Regions from separate parts of the Agrobacterium sp. NPDC089420 genome, predicted to be linked through region 1. Evidence: riboswitches for the same ligand, from Rfam matches in the RefSeq annotation. Region 1 holds a riboswitch; each other region holds the start of a gene.
What was found. Region 1 has a riboswitch for cobalamin ahead of ACI2KA_RS14035 ((2Fe-2S) ferredoxin domain-containing protein). Riboswitches for the same ligand answer to the same signal wherever they lie in the genome.
Positions count from the first base shown of each region.

Region 1 (4,646 bases):
GACGAGGATTTCGACATTACGCCGGTCGATTATGTGGCGCGGGCGAGCCTTCACCTCGCCATGAACTGGCGCGCCCACAATCGCCGCACCTTCAATCTCGTCAATCCGAGGCCGATCGACTGGAATACGCTGGTGGAACAGGTGCGCGATTGCGGCTACGTCGTGCGGGAACTGTCGCGCGACAATTATTTCGATGCGCTCAATCAGGGCCGGATGCTGCGTGAAGGCAAGGCCTACAGCTCGGTCTTCACCGACCTTCTGTCGATGCTGGGCAATGCCGACTATGTGCGTGACAGCGCCAGATACGACACCAGCAATGCCCGCCAAGCACTCGCCGGAACCGGAATAAGCTGCCACGAATGCGACGTGATGCTGATGATGCGTTATCTCGACTATGCCTTCGAGAAAGGTTTTCTGCCATTGGCCGGAAGCGGATTTCCGCTGGCCGAAATTTCACGAACGGTGGCGCCGCGCGGTTTCATGGAGCGGCTTTACGATGCGAAGCTGGTTTGATTTCGCGTTGCGCAGCCGCACCCGGCTTCTAGTCGTGCAAGATCGCGTCAGCCGTGATGGCGCGGTCCGAAGATAGGGATCCGTAAGCGACCGCCGCCGTCACGGTTGTGTCAATGGCCGGTCTGTTGTCGGGAAGCGCCCTTGCGGCAAAAACAGCGAGGACAAGCAACATCAATCTGAAGGCGATGGCGCGGAGGAGGGCTTCTGAGGCATCCATGGATTGTTGTTCCGGGTCAATAAAACTGTGGCGACAATGATCGCGATCCGTGACTTCGCACAATGCGGAAGATACAAGGGAGCCCTTAGGAGAATCCGAAGGGTCCGGATTGGAGGGGGCGAATGCGCTTCGACTTGACCGACCTCCGTCTGTTCCTTCACGTGGTCGAGGCGGAGAGCATTACGCAGGGGGCAGATCGCTCCGGCATGGCCTTGCCTTCGGCGAGCGCCCGTATCCGCGGCATGGAGGAGATGAGCGGCGTATCGCTTCTCGATCGTGGCGCCCGCGGTGTCCGGGCGACACCGGCAGGGGAGGCGCTGGCCCACCACGCCCGCATCGTTCTCGGGCAGATGGAGCAGATGAGGGGTGATCTGCAGCTTTATGCGCGCGGATTGCGGGGGCAGATCCGCATATTTTCCGGCCGCGCGGCAATGGCGCATCTACCCGCCGCGCTTCGTCAATATCTCGTGGATCATCCGACGATCGACATAGACCTCGAGGAGCGCCAGAGCCCGGATGTGGTTGCGGCGGTGGCCGCCGGGCAAGCCGACCTCGGCATTGCGGCGGATACGACCGATACGGGAACGCTGGAAACGCGTCCTTTCGAGATCGACCGGCTGGTTCTGATCACACCCGCCAGCCATCCTTTCGCGGACCGGACTACCGTCGCTTTCGTGGAACTTCTCGACGAGCCTTTTGTCGGGCTGCCGGCGGAAAGCGCGCTTCAGGGGCATCTGGCAATCCATGCGGCGCGCGAGGGCCGGCCGTTCAAATTGCGCATCCGTCTGGATAGTTTCGAGGATATCTGCGCCATGGTCAGCAGCGGTGTCGGGCTTGCCATCGTGCCGGAGGTTTACGCCCTGAGATATCAGGCTGAATTGCCCTTCAGCACCGTCGCGATCTCCGATGTCTGGGCAAGCCGGCATCTTCTGATCTGCGCGCGAAGTTTCGCCGGACTTCCCGTGCATGCCCGCGCCGTGGTCGATTATCTGACAATGGCAAAAGGCGAGGTTCCCGGCGCCTGTCGCTCGGAGACGTGAGCCACAGACATCCGACAGCTGATTACCAGCGGTCTTGCGGCCAGTTTCATGAAAGAGAGCCTTGACGGCCTCCCATGTCTCATGCTTAACGTTACTTTATAACGTTACAAATCTGCAAGGATCTGTTGCGCAGAATTCAGACTACCCATGCAGGCGGTTGACAGTAACCGGCGGCAGTGTAGGGTCGCTCCGTCATGGTTCTTCCGCCACCCTGCGGAAGCTAAGAGGGAATCCGGTTGAAATCCGGAGCTGTCCCGCAACTGTAAGCGGTGAGCCGATCGCCAACGATGTCACTGGCAGCAATGCCGGGAAGACAGGTGAGACGGCCTCGACCCGCAAGCCAGGAGACCTGCCTGACATCAAGTAATTCCGTGGTCGGGGGGTGCCATGGGAATGATGGCTGTGTCCGGTTTCTTGCCGGAGACCCTGTCATTTTCGACGCCGCCTCGTGAATGAGGCAATGTGACAGACAGGACCGACCCAACCCAATACCGGAGAGCTGCGCCTGACGCCGTGCTGCTTGTCGCCAAATCGGCCTTTGCCGCCGCGCCGCATCAGGACATGCAGCGTCTGGCGGTGCAGGCCGAGGGGCTTTGCGGCGCGCAGACCGTTCGCATCGCCTTCACGGAGCAGGGAACGCCGTCACTCCGCGAAGCGCTGTTTGCGCTGATCGATGAGGGTGTCGGCCATATCCTGATCATTTCGCTGATGCTGCCGCTGGAGCCGAGCTTTCACAACTGGATGACGAAGACACTGAAACGATGGCGGGCAGGCGATGTCAGGCCATGGCCATCCCTTTCGGTCACGGCAAGCCCCACATCGAGCAGCCTGATGGCGCGCCTGCTTCAAGATCTTGCCGAAACGGCGCAGCCGCTTGATCTTCCGGCGTCGCTCCGGTCCGCCGGCGAGGGGTCTCTGGTGCCGGCACAGAAGCGTCGCGTGCTTGTCTGCCAGGGTGGTCCGTGCAATTCGGCGGGTGCGGATGCGATCTGGGGCCATCTGCGCAACCAGCAGGAACGGCAGAAGCTTCGGGTCACGGGTGAGGGCACCATGACCGCCAAGTCCACCTGTCTTGGCCCCTGCAACCTTGCGCCTGTCCTGCAGGTCTTTCCCGAGGGCACCTATTATGGCGGCGTCACGGAGGAGGCTGTCGACCGTATCGTTGCCGAACACCTGCTGGGTGGCCGCGTCGTTGAAGATTTCGCCTATCACCCGACCGGCCGCAAACAGCGGCTTCGCAATCTGCCCCAATAAAATGAGAGGAAATAGAATGTCGGCAAAGAGCTTTTCACGTCTGGCCGCGGCCGGGCTTGCGGCCTTGATCACGGGCGTGGGCGCCAGCGCTCTCGCCACCGAACCATTGCGCGTCGGCGCCACCTATATCACGAGCGGTCTCGACCCGGCGAAGGGATCGAACGGCTGGGCGCTCGTCAGCCATGGCGTGGGTGAAAACCTCTTCACCGTCGACCGGCAAGGGCGGCTTGTGCCCGGTCTTGCCGAAAAAGCGGAACGCACCGGTGATCTCAACTGGAAAGTGACACTGAAACCGGGCCGCGCCTTCTCCGATGGTTCGCCTGTGACGGCGGCTGCCCTTGCCGCCGGTTTCGATCATACATTTGCGACCAACAAGGCGGCGCTCGCAACGGGCGGAAAGCTGGATTTCAAGGCGGCCGACGACCTGACGCTGATGATCACGACGGAAAAGCCGGTGGCCTTTCTCCAGGCGCTTTTTGCGGAATGGCCGCTGATCGCCTACAAGCCTGCAACCGATGGGAAAGCCCTGTTCACCGGGCCGTATCAGATTGCGGATTTCAAGGCGGACACATCGCTGACGCTCACGCCGAACACCCATTTTGCCGGCGCGAATTCGCGTTCTCCGGTTGATTTTCGCAGATTCGGCGATGCGCAAAGCATGACACTGGCACTGGAAGCCGGCGAACTGGATCTTGCCTTCGGTCTGCCGTCCGAAGTCGTCAGCCGCCTTAAAGCCAATCCGGATCTGACGATCAAATCGTTCCCGGTCGGTTATCAATATCTCGCCTTTCTGAACACGAGAAGGCCAGTGACCAGCGACGTGCGGGTGCGCCAGGCGCTCGATCTCGGCTTCGACCGCAAGGAACTGGCGGCCGCCATCAATGGCGGCGAACCGGCCACAGGCGCTTATGCCGCCTATTTCCCCTTTGCCGGCAAGGAGCAGCGGCAGACCGATCTTGCGAAAGCCGACGCGCTTCTCGACGAAGCCGGCTGGGCGAAAAACGGGGCCGGGAAGCGTGAGAAGGATGGCACACCGCTACGCCTTCTCGCCATTACCTATCCGCAGCGCCCGGACCTCGTGACCATGCTGCCGGTGGTCAAGGCGCAGCTTGCCAGAATTGGCGTCGAACTCGATACCAAGGTCGTGGAAAATATTCAGGACGTGGCTGCGGCCGGCGAGTTCGACATCGCGCTCTGGGCGCAGCATACCGCCCCGAACGGAGACCCGGCGTTTTTCCTCAATTCTATGCTGCGCAGCGACGCCTCACTCAATTATGCAAAATACGCCTCGCCTGAATTCGATGCCATTCTCGACCGTTTCGCGACGGCGGGCGACGCCGGTGAACGTGCCACGATCGCCCTTGATGCGCAGGCGAAGCTGTTTACCGACGTTCCCGCATCCTTCCTGGTCTCGCCGGTGTGGTATGTCGGCCTTTCGAAACGGCTGCAGAATTACGAACCCTGGGGCTCCGATTACTACGTCCTGCGGGCCGATATCGGCGAGGCGAAATAGGCTCGATGCAATTGCTCCGGTTCGGCCTCTATTCCGTGTTGGGAATGATTGCGCTTTCATTCGCATCCTTCACGCTCATCGCATGGATGCCCGCCGATCCGGTGCAGAT
Region 1 is NZ_JBJDMY010000007.1:301,031-305,676, forward strand. It holds gene ACI2KA_RS14025 (thioester reductase domain-containing protein) at 1-513, shown strand, start outside; gene ACI2KA_RS14030 (LysR family transcriptional regulator) at 853-1,770, shown strand; cobalamin riboswitch at 1,949-2,141, shown strand; gene ACI2KA_RS14035 ((2Fe-2S) ferredoxin domain-containing protein) at 2,233-3,024, shown strand; gene ACI2KA_RS14040 (ABC transporter substrate-binding protein) at 3,041-4,537, shown strand; gene ACI2KA_RS14045 (ABC transporter permease) at 4,543-4,646, shown strand, end outside.

Region 2 (4,646 bases), 170 kb from region 1:
TCATTGCGCTGAAGCGCATCACCTTCAGCGAAGCGGTCGTGTTCGAAAAAAAAGGAGCGATCCCGCCGCAGCCCGATCCGATCATGGGCCGGCTCGTGGATGCCGTGAAGACAGCGCAGGAGGCGGGCATGACGGCAACCGGGGATGCGAGCCTGATCGCCAACCATCTCATCCACTGTCTCGTTGCATTGCCTACCTCGTCAGCAATGATGGGCAGCGCCGAATTTGATACAAGGCAGTCCGTCGATCTGTATTTCGACAGGACCTGGAACTGGCTCTACAGGGGAATATCGGCAGATAGCTGACGGCAGGGGCCGGCCTTTTTGAAGCATTCTGCCGCCGTCGGCAGCTTCTGCCGCCGCATCAGGCCGATATCTGGCGTGACGTCGTCAAAAATCCGGCGATAAAGTCAACAGAGTCGTCGCCGTCTCTCAAGCCCAGATGGATGCTTTTCTGGATTCCGCTCCCACCGATGCGGACAGGCCGGACACCAAGCACCGCCGCCTCCCGGCGCACCAGCCAGTCCGGAATGGCGCTGACGCCGCGGCCCGCCGCCACGAGCTGGAGCATCATTTCCGTCGTCTCGACATTCCGGTGGTAGCGCGGTCTGCAGTTGGCGGGCACCAGGAACTGCGTGAACACATCCAGCCTCTCCGGCGGCACCGGATAGGTGAACAGCGTCTCCTCCAGCAGGTCCGCCGGTTCGGCATGGCGTTTCAGCGTCAGCGGATGATCGACCGGAACGGCAAGCACCAGTTCGTAATCGAACACCGGCAGATAGTGGATGCCGGGCGTCTCGATCGGATCGGGCGTGATCAGGATGTCGATCTCATATCCCGCCAATGCCGCCGCCCCGCCAAAGGCGAATGACGTCGTCAGTTCCAGGCCCACATCCGGCCATTGCACGAGATAGGGCTTCGTCACTCCCATCAGCCACTGGTGGCAAGGATGGCACTCCATGCCGATCTTCAGCGAGCCGCGCTGGCCATGGCGATAATCCGAGAGGATATCCTCAGCCCTTTCGATCTGGGGCAGAACACGCTGCGCCAGCGTCAGGATATAGCGGCCCGCCTCGGTGAGACGAAGGTTGCGCCCGTCCTTTTCCCACATTGCCACGCCATAGCGTTCTTCCAGCTTGCGGATCGTGTGGCTGAGGGCGGACTGGGAGACATTCAGCCGCTCCGCCGCAGCCGTCAGGCTGCCCAGGCGGTCGACTTCACGCAGGATCGATAGATGTTGCCTGTCCAGCACGGTCATGCCCCTCCTTCGCCAGGGGAAACGACCTCTGCCGGTGCGTTGTCGCGGATAGGGGCCGGCCGGTGGTCTTTATCGACCGCAACCATTGTGAAGTGCCCGGTGGCGGTAATGTGCCTCTCGCCCGTCAGAAGGTGTTCGGACCAGAGTTTTGTCTCGATCGACAGGGAACTGCGGCCCACGCGACTGACACGTGCCCTCGCCTCGACAATTTCGCCGATCCCGATAGACCTTGCGAAATCGATGCGCTCGGATGAGGCCAGCACCACCAGCCTGCCGGCGTAGCGCGAAGCTGCAACGAAGGCGGCTTTGGTCATATAGGCGATCGCTTCGCCCCCGAACATCCGGCCGGCGCCGTTTGCCTGATCCGGAAAGACGATCTCGACCATGGCAACGGCATCATTCCGTTCCGGCGCTTCCTCGGGAACGAGTTCGGGCAAGGCATAGTGCGCGGCGCCCTCACCCTGCGGTATCGCGACCATATGGAAGATGCCGCGCGTACAGATATGTCGCTGGTGACCGATAATGGTTTCCGCCACCATGTCGACCTCGACCGTCAGGGAACGGCGTCCGGCCTTGACGGGCCTCGCCGTGAATTCGATGATATGGCCGACGCGTGCCGGCTGCCGGAAATCGATACGTTCGCAGGAGGCTGTCACGAAGGGCGTCCGCCCGAACCGGGTCGCCGCAATGAAGGCGACGCGGTCCATGAGGGCGAGGCCCGTTCCTCCGAACAGGGTTCCGTGATGATTGGTATCACCGGGAAAGACGATATCAATGAGCCGGGTTGTGGATTCATAACGGTCGGTCGCATCTCTACGTGTCATCGGAACTGCCATCAGGTTGCGGCCGGGCAGCGGCATGACGCAGAGACGACGGCACACGAGCGCCAATCGCAAAAGCGGCACTCCGGGACACCCCGCCCGTGGACGTTATCTATCGCGGCAGGTCTCCTGGCTTGCGGGTCGTTGCTTCCGTCCGCCTTCCCGAGGCACGCCTCAGTGACATGAATGGACTTTCGCTCGCCGCTTACAGTTGCGGGGGCAGCTTCGGCTTCAGGCTTCAAACGAAACCCTACCGAATTCCCTCTTAGCTCCGGACTTTCGCCCGCAGAACCACGATGACAAACCAATGTCGCATGTCGTCGACATGGTCAAGACATCCATGACGGGAATGCGACGGATGCGATTGTGAGGAAATTGAAAGCCGACAATGTTTCAGCCCGGCGCCGGGCATCGTCGCGACGGTCTGCCGGCAGGCCGTCACTTCAATACCGCTTGGTTTCGACATTCGCGCCCAACCATGAACGAGGCTCATGCTTGCGTGAGATAATACCATTGTTACTCGATCGACGCGTCAGGCATAAAGCGCCCATCGCTCTTGGCGTTGAAAGCACAAAGGCTCCCGGCTGAGGTAATGGAAACCAATGTCCGAGTTACCCTGAACCCTCAATTCGGGATCAGTCTGGGATAGTTAGGTTCGGATCGTGATGAATAGCGACTTTAATTTTGATATCAGGATAATTCCCTTCAATGAAGATTACCGTCCCGCGGACAATACGCGGATCACGACGAATTTCGCCAATCTGGCGAGAGGGGAAAACCGCCGGGAGAACCTCCGCAACGCCTTGAGAATGATCGACAATCGTTTCAACGCCCTGGCGCATTGGGATAATCCCGAAGCGGATCGCTATTCCGTCGAACTCGACATCATTTCGGTCGAGATGAGGATGGGTGCGGGCGGCAATGATGACGCTTTCCCGTTGATTGAAATATTGAGGACGAATATCGTTGATCGCGAGAGAAATGAACGCATCGAGGGTATCGCGGGGAATAATTTTTCCTCCTATGTCCGCGATTACGACTTCAGTGTCGTGCTGCCGGCGCACAACGAGAACCGACCGGAATTCAGTATTCCGGTCAATTTCGGCGACCTGCACGGGAACCTGTTTAAGAGCTTCCTGAGCTCGGATGCTTACAGAAAGCATTTTGCCAAGCCGCCCGTCATTTGCCTGAGCGCCTCAAGCAGCAAGACATACCGTCGAACTGCCAATCGGCATCCGGTATTGGGCGTTGAGTACCAGCAGAATGAATTGTCTTCTACCGATCGTTATTTCCAGAAAATGGGACTACGGGTTCGCTATTTCATGCCTGCGGACAGCGTAGCACCTTTGGCCTTCTATTTTCTCGGCGATCTTCCCGGTGATTACACCAATCTCGAACTCATCAGCACCATCAGCACGATGGAGACGTTTCAAAAGATCTACCGGCCGGAGATCTACAATGCCAATTCGGCAGCGGGCGCTTGTTATCAGCCAAATCTGAAGCACTCGGATTACTCCCTCACTCGCGTCGTCTATGACCGCGAAGAACGTAGCCGGCTGGCCGTTGAACAGGGAAGGTTCGCTGAGGAGCACTTCATCAAACCCTACAGGACCATTCTCGAACAGTGGTCTTCCCCCTCCCTTCTTTGACGAACCGAAAGCATAAGGTCGCCTTTCATGAAAAGACTGTTGCCTACCTCAACCGCCGGCAGCTTGCCGAAGCCCTCCTGGCTTGCGCAGCCCGAGAAACTCTGGTCCCCCTGGAAATTGCAGGATGAGGAATTGATCGAGGGCAAGCAGGATGCGCTGCGCCTATCGCTGGACGATCAACGACAGGCAGGCATCGATATCGTCAGCGATGGCGAGCAGACGCGCCAGCATTTTGTCACGACATTCATCGAGCACCTCGACGGGGTCGATTTTGAAAAACGCGAGACGGTGAGAATTCGGGATCGCTATGATGCCAGCGTTCCGACCGTCGTCGGCGCCGTGTCTCGCCCAAAATCGGTTTTTGTCGAAGACGCCAGGTTTCTGCGTCAGCAGACCAAGCAGCCCATCAAATGGGCTCTGCCGGGTCCGATGACCATGATCGATACGCTCTATGACGACCACTATAAGAGCCGCGAAAAGCTGGCCTGGGAATTCGCCGGAATTCTCAATCAGGAGGCCCGGGAACTGGAGGCTGCCGGTGTCGATATCATCCAGTTCGACGAACCCGCATTCAATGTCTTCTTCGACGAGGTGAATGACTGGGGTGTCGCCACACTGGAAAAGGCGATCGAAGGGCTCAAATGCGAAACCGCCGTGCATATTTGCTATGGTTACGGCATCAAGGCCAACACGGACTGGAAAAAGACGTTGGGATCCGAGTGGCGGCAATATGAGGAATCTTTCCCCAAGCTGCAGAAATCCAGCATTGGCATGATTTCGCTGGAATGCCACAACTCTCACGTTCCAATGGATCTCATCGAACTTGTTCGAGGCAAGAAAGTGATGGTTGGGGCCATCGATGTCGCAAGCAATACCATTGAAACGCCGGAGGAAGTGGCCGCCACGCTGCGAAAAGCCC
Region 2 is NZ_JBJDMY010000007.1:133,376-138,021, reverse strand. It holds gene ACI2KA_RS13315 (TetR/AcrR family transcriptional regulator) at 1-305, shown strand, start outside; gene ACI2KA_RS13310 (LysR family transcriptional regulator) at 364-1,251, opposite strand; gene ACI2KA_RS13305 (acyl-CoA thioesterase) at 1,254-2,081, opposite strand; cobalamin riboswitch at 2,180-2,389, opposite strand; gene ACI2KA_RS13300 (DUF1852 domain-containing protein) at 2,744-3,727, shown strand; gene ACI2KA_RS13295 (methionine synthase) at 3,755-4,646, shown strand, end outside.
Region 2: another riboswitch for cobalamin. It lies ahead of ACI2KA_RS13305 (acyl-CoA thioesterase); the one in region 1 lies ahead of ACI2KA_RS14035 ((2Fe-2S) ferredoxin domain-containing protein).

Region 3 (4,646 bases), on a different contig from region 1:
AGTCCGGCATCAGAATGACGATCCGCCGATCCTGTTTCGAAGCCTGTTTCAGGCGCAGGAATGCCGCGATACGGTTTGCCACCTGTTCGACACGGTCCGCCTCCGGCACATTCAGGAGGCTGGCGCCGCCATCCAGCCGTGGCTGTTTGAACGAAATCGCACCGGCGAGAAGCCGGCCGTCCAACTCGGGCAAGACGACATGCATCGCAAGATCGGACGGATTGAGCCCGCGTGCATTGTCCGCCCAGCCGTCGCGCCGGGTGGTTGCCATCACCACCTGAAAAACGGGAACGCCGACGCGGTCGAACAGAGTCTTGCCGCCATCATCGATCTGGCTGGCAAAGGCCGTCGCGGCGATGATGGCACCGGGCTGAAGATCGGGAAGCACGGTTTCGAGGAAACGGATGGCTTCCCCATCCTTCAGACCGCTGACAAAAATCGGCAACGGCGCAAAACCGCGCGCAGATAGTGCGTGAAACAGCGCATCGACAGGCGCGGCATCCGCCGCCAGAAGCATGGACCGATAAAAGAGAATGGGCAGAACGGGTGCGCCTGCAAGAAAACCGGCACAAGCCTCGTCCCGCGCCACGACACCCAGATCCGGTCGATAAAAGCCTGCTTTCGACAGAGGTTCGGCCTCTGTATCAGGCCATTTTCCGCCGCCTGCCAAAACAGCCAGGCCGGCGGCAAGACGCCCCATGTTTTCCTGTCCGCCCTCCCGGAATAAGGAGAGGATGGAGGTCAGCGTCGACGTGTCCACGGTGGAGGCCGTTTCGAGCTTTTCATCTCTTTCGCTGCATTCACCCGGCAAGAGCACAAGCTTGATACCGCGCCGCCGCGCCAGAATGGCGAGCTGATCGACGCCGTAACGCCAGCGCTCCGCCCCACCGAGAATCCGGATAACAATAACCCGCGCGTGCGCCGCCGTCTTTTCGATCCACAGATCGACCGACATGGGATGCCGAAGCTCGGAAAGGTTGGCGGCGGACAAAGACGGGAGGGTATTTCCCTCCCGCCGCCACGCCCGCTCAAGCCCGGCAAGATCGCTTGCCGAAAAAGACAGCATCACCACATCCGATCGGGGCTGGTTGAGATCAACCGGCTCGATCAGATCGTCCAGAGACGAGGATGTGGTGGCCAGGATATGCATGGGTCAGGCAGCCAGCATCTGTTCGATTTTTTCACGATTGATGCCTTTTTCACCGATGATGACGAGACGACTGCGGCGCTCCTCGCCCGCCGCCCAGGGACGGTCGTAATAATGGTTGACGCGGCTGCCGACCGCCTGCACCTGTAGGCGCATGGGCTTGGCGGAGACCTCGATGAAACCCTTGATGCGCAGCACATTTTCGGCAGCCGCCGTCTCGGCGATACGAAGCGCCAGCGCTTCCGGATCGGTGACGGCCGGCAGGTCGATGACGAAGCTGTCGAAATCGTCGTGTTCATGGTCGAACGCGCCATCATGGTGGGTACGGCGGTTTTCGATATCCTCTTCCACCGCAAGGCCAAGGCCGATCAGCACCGCGGGATCGATGGCGCCATTCGACGCGACGACGATCTTCGCAGCCCTCGGCAAATGATCGAGCACATGCGCCTTCGCCCTGTCGAGGCCGGCATCATCCAGAAGGTCGCCCTTGGTCAGCACGATAAGATCTGCGCAGGCCACCTGGTCTTCGAAAACCTCTTCAACCGGATCGTCATGATCGAGCGCCTCGTCATTGACCCGTTGGGCGGCCAGCGCTTCCATGTCGTGGGCAACCTGCCCCTCTGCAAGGGTGGCGCCATCCACCACGGCGACCACCGCGTCCACCGTCACACGGCTCTTGATCGCCGGCCACTGGAAGGCCTGCACCAGCGGCTTCGGCAGGGCAAGGCCGGATGTCTCGATGAGGATATGCTCCACCTTCGGCCGGCGGCTGAGGATTTGTTCGATGGCGGGCTGGAAATCATCCGCCACCGTGCAGCAGATGCAGCCATTGGCCAGTTCGACGATGTTTTCTTCCGGGCAGCTCTCGATGCCGCAGCCTTTGAGAATTTCCCCATCGATGCCGATATCACCGAATTCGTTGACGATGATGGCGAGCCGCTTGCCGTCCAGCTTTTCGAGAAGTCCGCGCAGCAACGTGGTTTTTCCCGCCCCCAGAAAGCCGGTAACAATCGTGCAGGGAACGCGGTCCAGAAGGGTGCTCATAATTTCTCCTCGGTAAAATCGAATGGGGGAACGCGCGCCACCATGCCGCGCTTCAGTGGTTCGGGGCGGCCGCGCCAGGGCATCAGGCCATCGGGGGCAGCAGCCAGCAGCCGTGCGCCGGTCAACAAATCTTCCGCGTCACCGGGGTTCAGCCCGCCGAAAACATAGGACCAGCCATTGGCACTGCGCAGCACGGCGCTGAGGCCGCGCTTGCAATTGGCAAGGCAATTGACGGAACGGACGACGACGCGTGCTTCTTCCGCTTTTGCGATCACGGCATCGGCGAGACGGGAACCGGGGCGCGGTTCGGCATTGGGATCGGCTTCATCACGACAGCTTCTGCAAACGAAGACGGTCACGCCGGACGCCGTTTCGTCCCGCGCGTTTCCGCCTGCACATGAAGATGCCGCTGAAATATCCAAACCGTATCGTTTCCCGCGCCTTGCAAAAAAATCTCGGGGGTGCGGATATCGAAAACGGCATGCGGACAGGCGCAAACCGGATGTTCGATCTGACCGACTGACCGGAGCACCCCGCCCGGCAGACGTTTTCCTGAAACGGCAGGTCTCCTGGCTCGCGGCTCTACACCCTGACACCGCCTTCCCGAACCATCGCGCAGGTCCAGTGGCTTTACGGTGCGGGCTTACCGCTCACAGTTGCGGGGGCAGCCACGGAGTGACCCGGTAATCGGGTTGGAACCGTGTTCCCTCTTAGCTTTTCCCGTTGCCGGGAAAAGACCGTCAGTGACTTACCCTTAGGCTGAACGGGCGTAAGGGTCAATGCCGCGCCCTGTCCCCCCGCGCATTGCCGGGTGCGGCAAATTGGGTATAGTCGCCGCTCCGAATGGCGGCGCCGTACGGCCCCGCGCCGCTGGATGAGAAGGAACATGCGATGACACGCGACATCAGCGACAACGAAGCCGAACGCCACCGGCAGAAAATGGTCAACCGCAAGTCGGTGCAGGATGCCGAAGTTGCGGCAAAAACCATCGAGAAAGGCCTGCTGATGATCAATACCGGCCCCGGCAAGGGCAAGTCCACCGCCGCTTTCGGCCTTGCGCTGCGCATGCTCGGCACCGGGCGGCGGGTGGGGATCGTGCAATTCATCAAGGGCGCATGGTCGACGGGCGAACAGCAGGCGCTGACTTTGTTCGGCAACAAGGTCGTCTGGCGCACCATGGGCGAGGGTTTCACCTGGGACACGCAGGATCTGAAACGCGATGTCGCCGCAGCCGCTAAGGCCTGGGAAGAAGCAAGGACCCTGATGGCCGACGAGACCATTGGCCTTCTGATCCTCGATGAGTTGAACATTGCACTGCGTTACGATTACCTGCCGCTGGAGGAGGTCGTCGAAACGCTCGTCCGCCGCAGGCCCGATCTGCATGTCATCATCACTGGCCGCAATGCCAAACAACCCCTCATCGACGTCGCCGACATGGTGACGGAGATGACGCTGGTGAAACACCACTTCAAGGCGGGCGTGAAGGCTCAAGCCGGGATAGAATTCTGACATGACCGCACGGGTGCTGATGTTTCAGGGAACCGGCTCGGATGTCGGCAAATCGCTGATGGTCGCGGGGCTTGCCCGGGCCTTCACGCGGCGCGGCTTCTCCGTCATGCCGTTCAAACCGCAGAACATGTCGAACAATGCGGCGGTGACCGCCGATGGCGGCGAGATAGGCCGGGCGCAGGCGTTGCAGGCGCGGGCGGCAGGCGTAACGCTTTCTGTGCACATGAACCCGGTTCTCTTGAAACCCCAGAGCGAGACCGGCGCGCAGGTGGTGGTGCAGGGCAAGATCCTCGGCAACGCCAAAGCCGCCGAGTATCAACACATGAAGGCCGGGCTGATGCCGCGTGTCCTCGAAAGCTTCAAGCACCTGAAACAACAAGCCGACCTTGTCCTGGTGGAAGGAGCGGGAAGCGCCTCGGAAATCAATCTGCGCGCCAACGACATCGCCAATATGGGTTTTGCCCGCGCCGCCGATGCCCCCGTCATCCTGATCGGCGATATCGACCGCGGCGGCGTCATCGCCAGCCTCGTCGGCACCAAGGCGGTGCTCGACGCCGATGACGCAGCGATGATCGAAGGTTTTATCGTCAACCGATTTCGCGGCGATCCGGCGCTGTTTGCGGACGGGATGCGGATAATTGCGGAAAAGACCGATTGGGCATCCATCGGGCTTCTGCCGCATTTTTCCGATGCCGCCAAACTGCCGGCGGAAGATGCGCTGGGGCTTTCCGGTCCGGCCCAGCAGAAGCCCGGCGCAAAAATCCGCATCGCCGTGCCGATCCTGCCGCATATTTCCAATTTCGACGATCTCGATCCATTGGACATGGAACCGGATGTGGAGCTGATCCGCATAAGGCCGGGTCAAACCATTCCCGCCGATTGCCGGCTGGTCCTGCTTTGCGGCTCGAAATCGACCATCGCTGATCTTGCCGTGCTGAAGGAGGGG
Region 3 is NZ_JBJDMY010000006.1:86,301-90,946, reverse strand. It holds gene cobN (cobaltochelatase subunit CobN) at 1-1,150, opposite strand, end outside; gene cobW (cobalamin biosynthesis protein CobW) at 1,154-2,191, opposite strand; gene ACI2KA_RS11370 (DUF1636 family protein) at 2,188-2,613, opposite strand; cobalamin riboswitch at 2,733-2,948, opposite strand; gene cobO (cob(I)yrinic acid a,c-diamide adenosyltransferase) at 3,083-3,700, shown strand; gene ACI2KA_RS11360 (cobyric acid synthase) at 3,702-4,646, shown strand, end outside.
Region 3: another riboswitch for cobalamin. It lies ahead of ACI2KA_RS11370 (DUF1636 family protein); the one in region 1 lies ahead of ACI2KA_RS14035 ((2Fe-2S) ferredoxin domain-containing protein).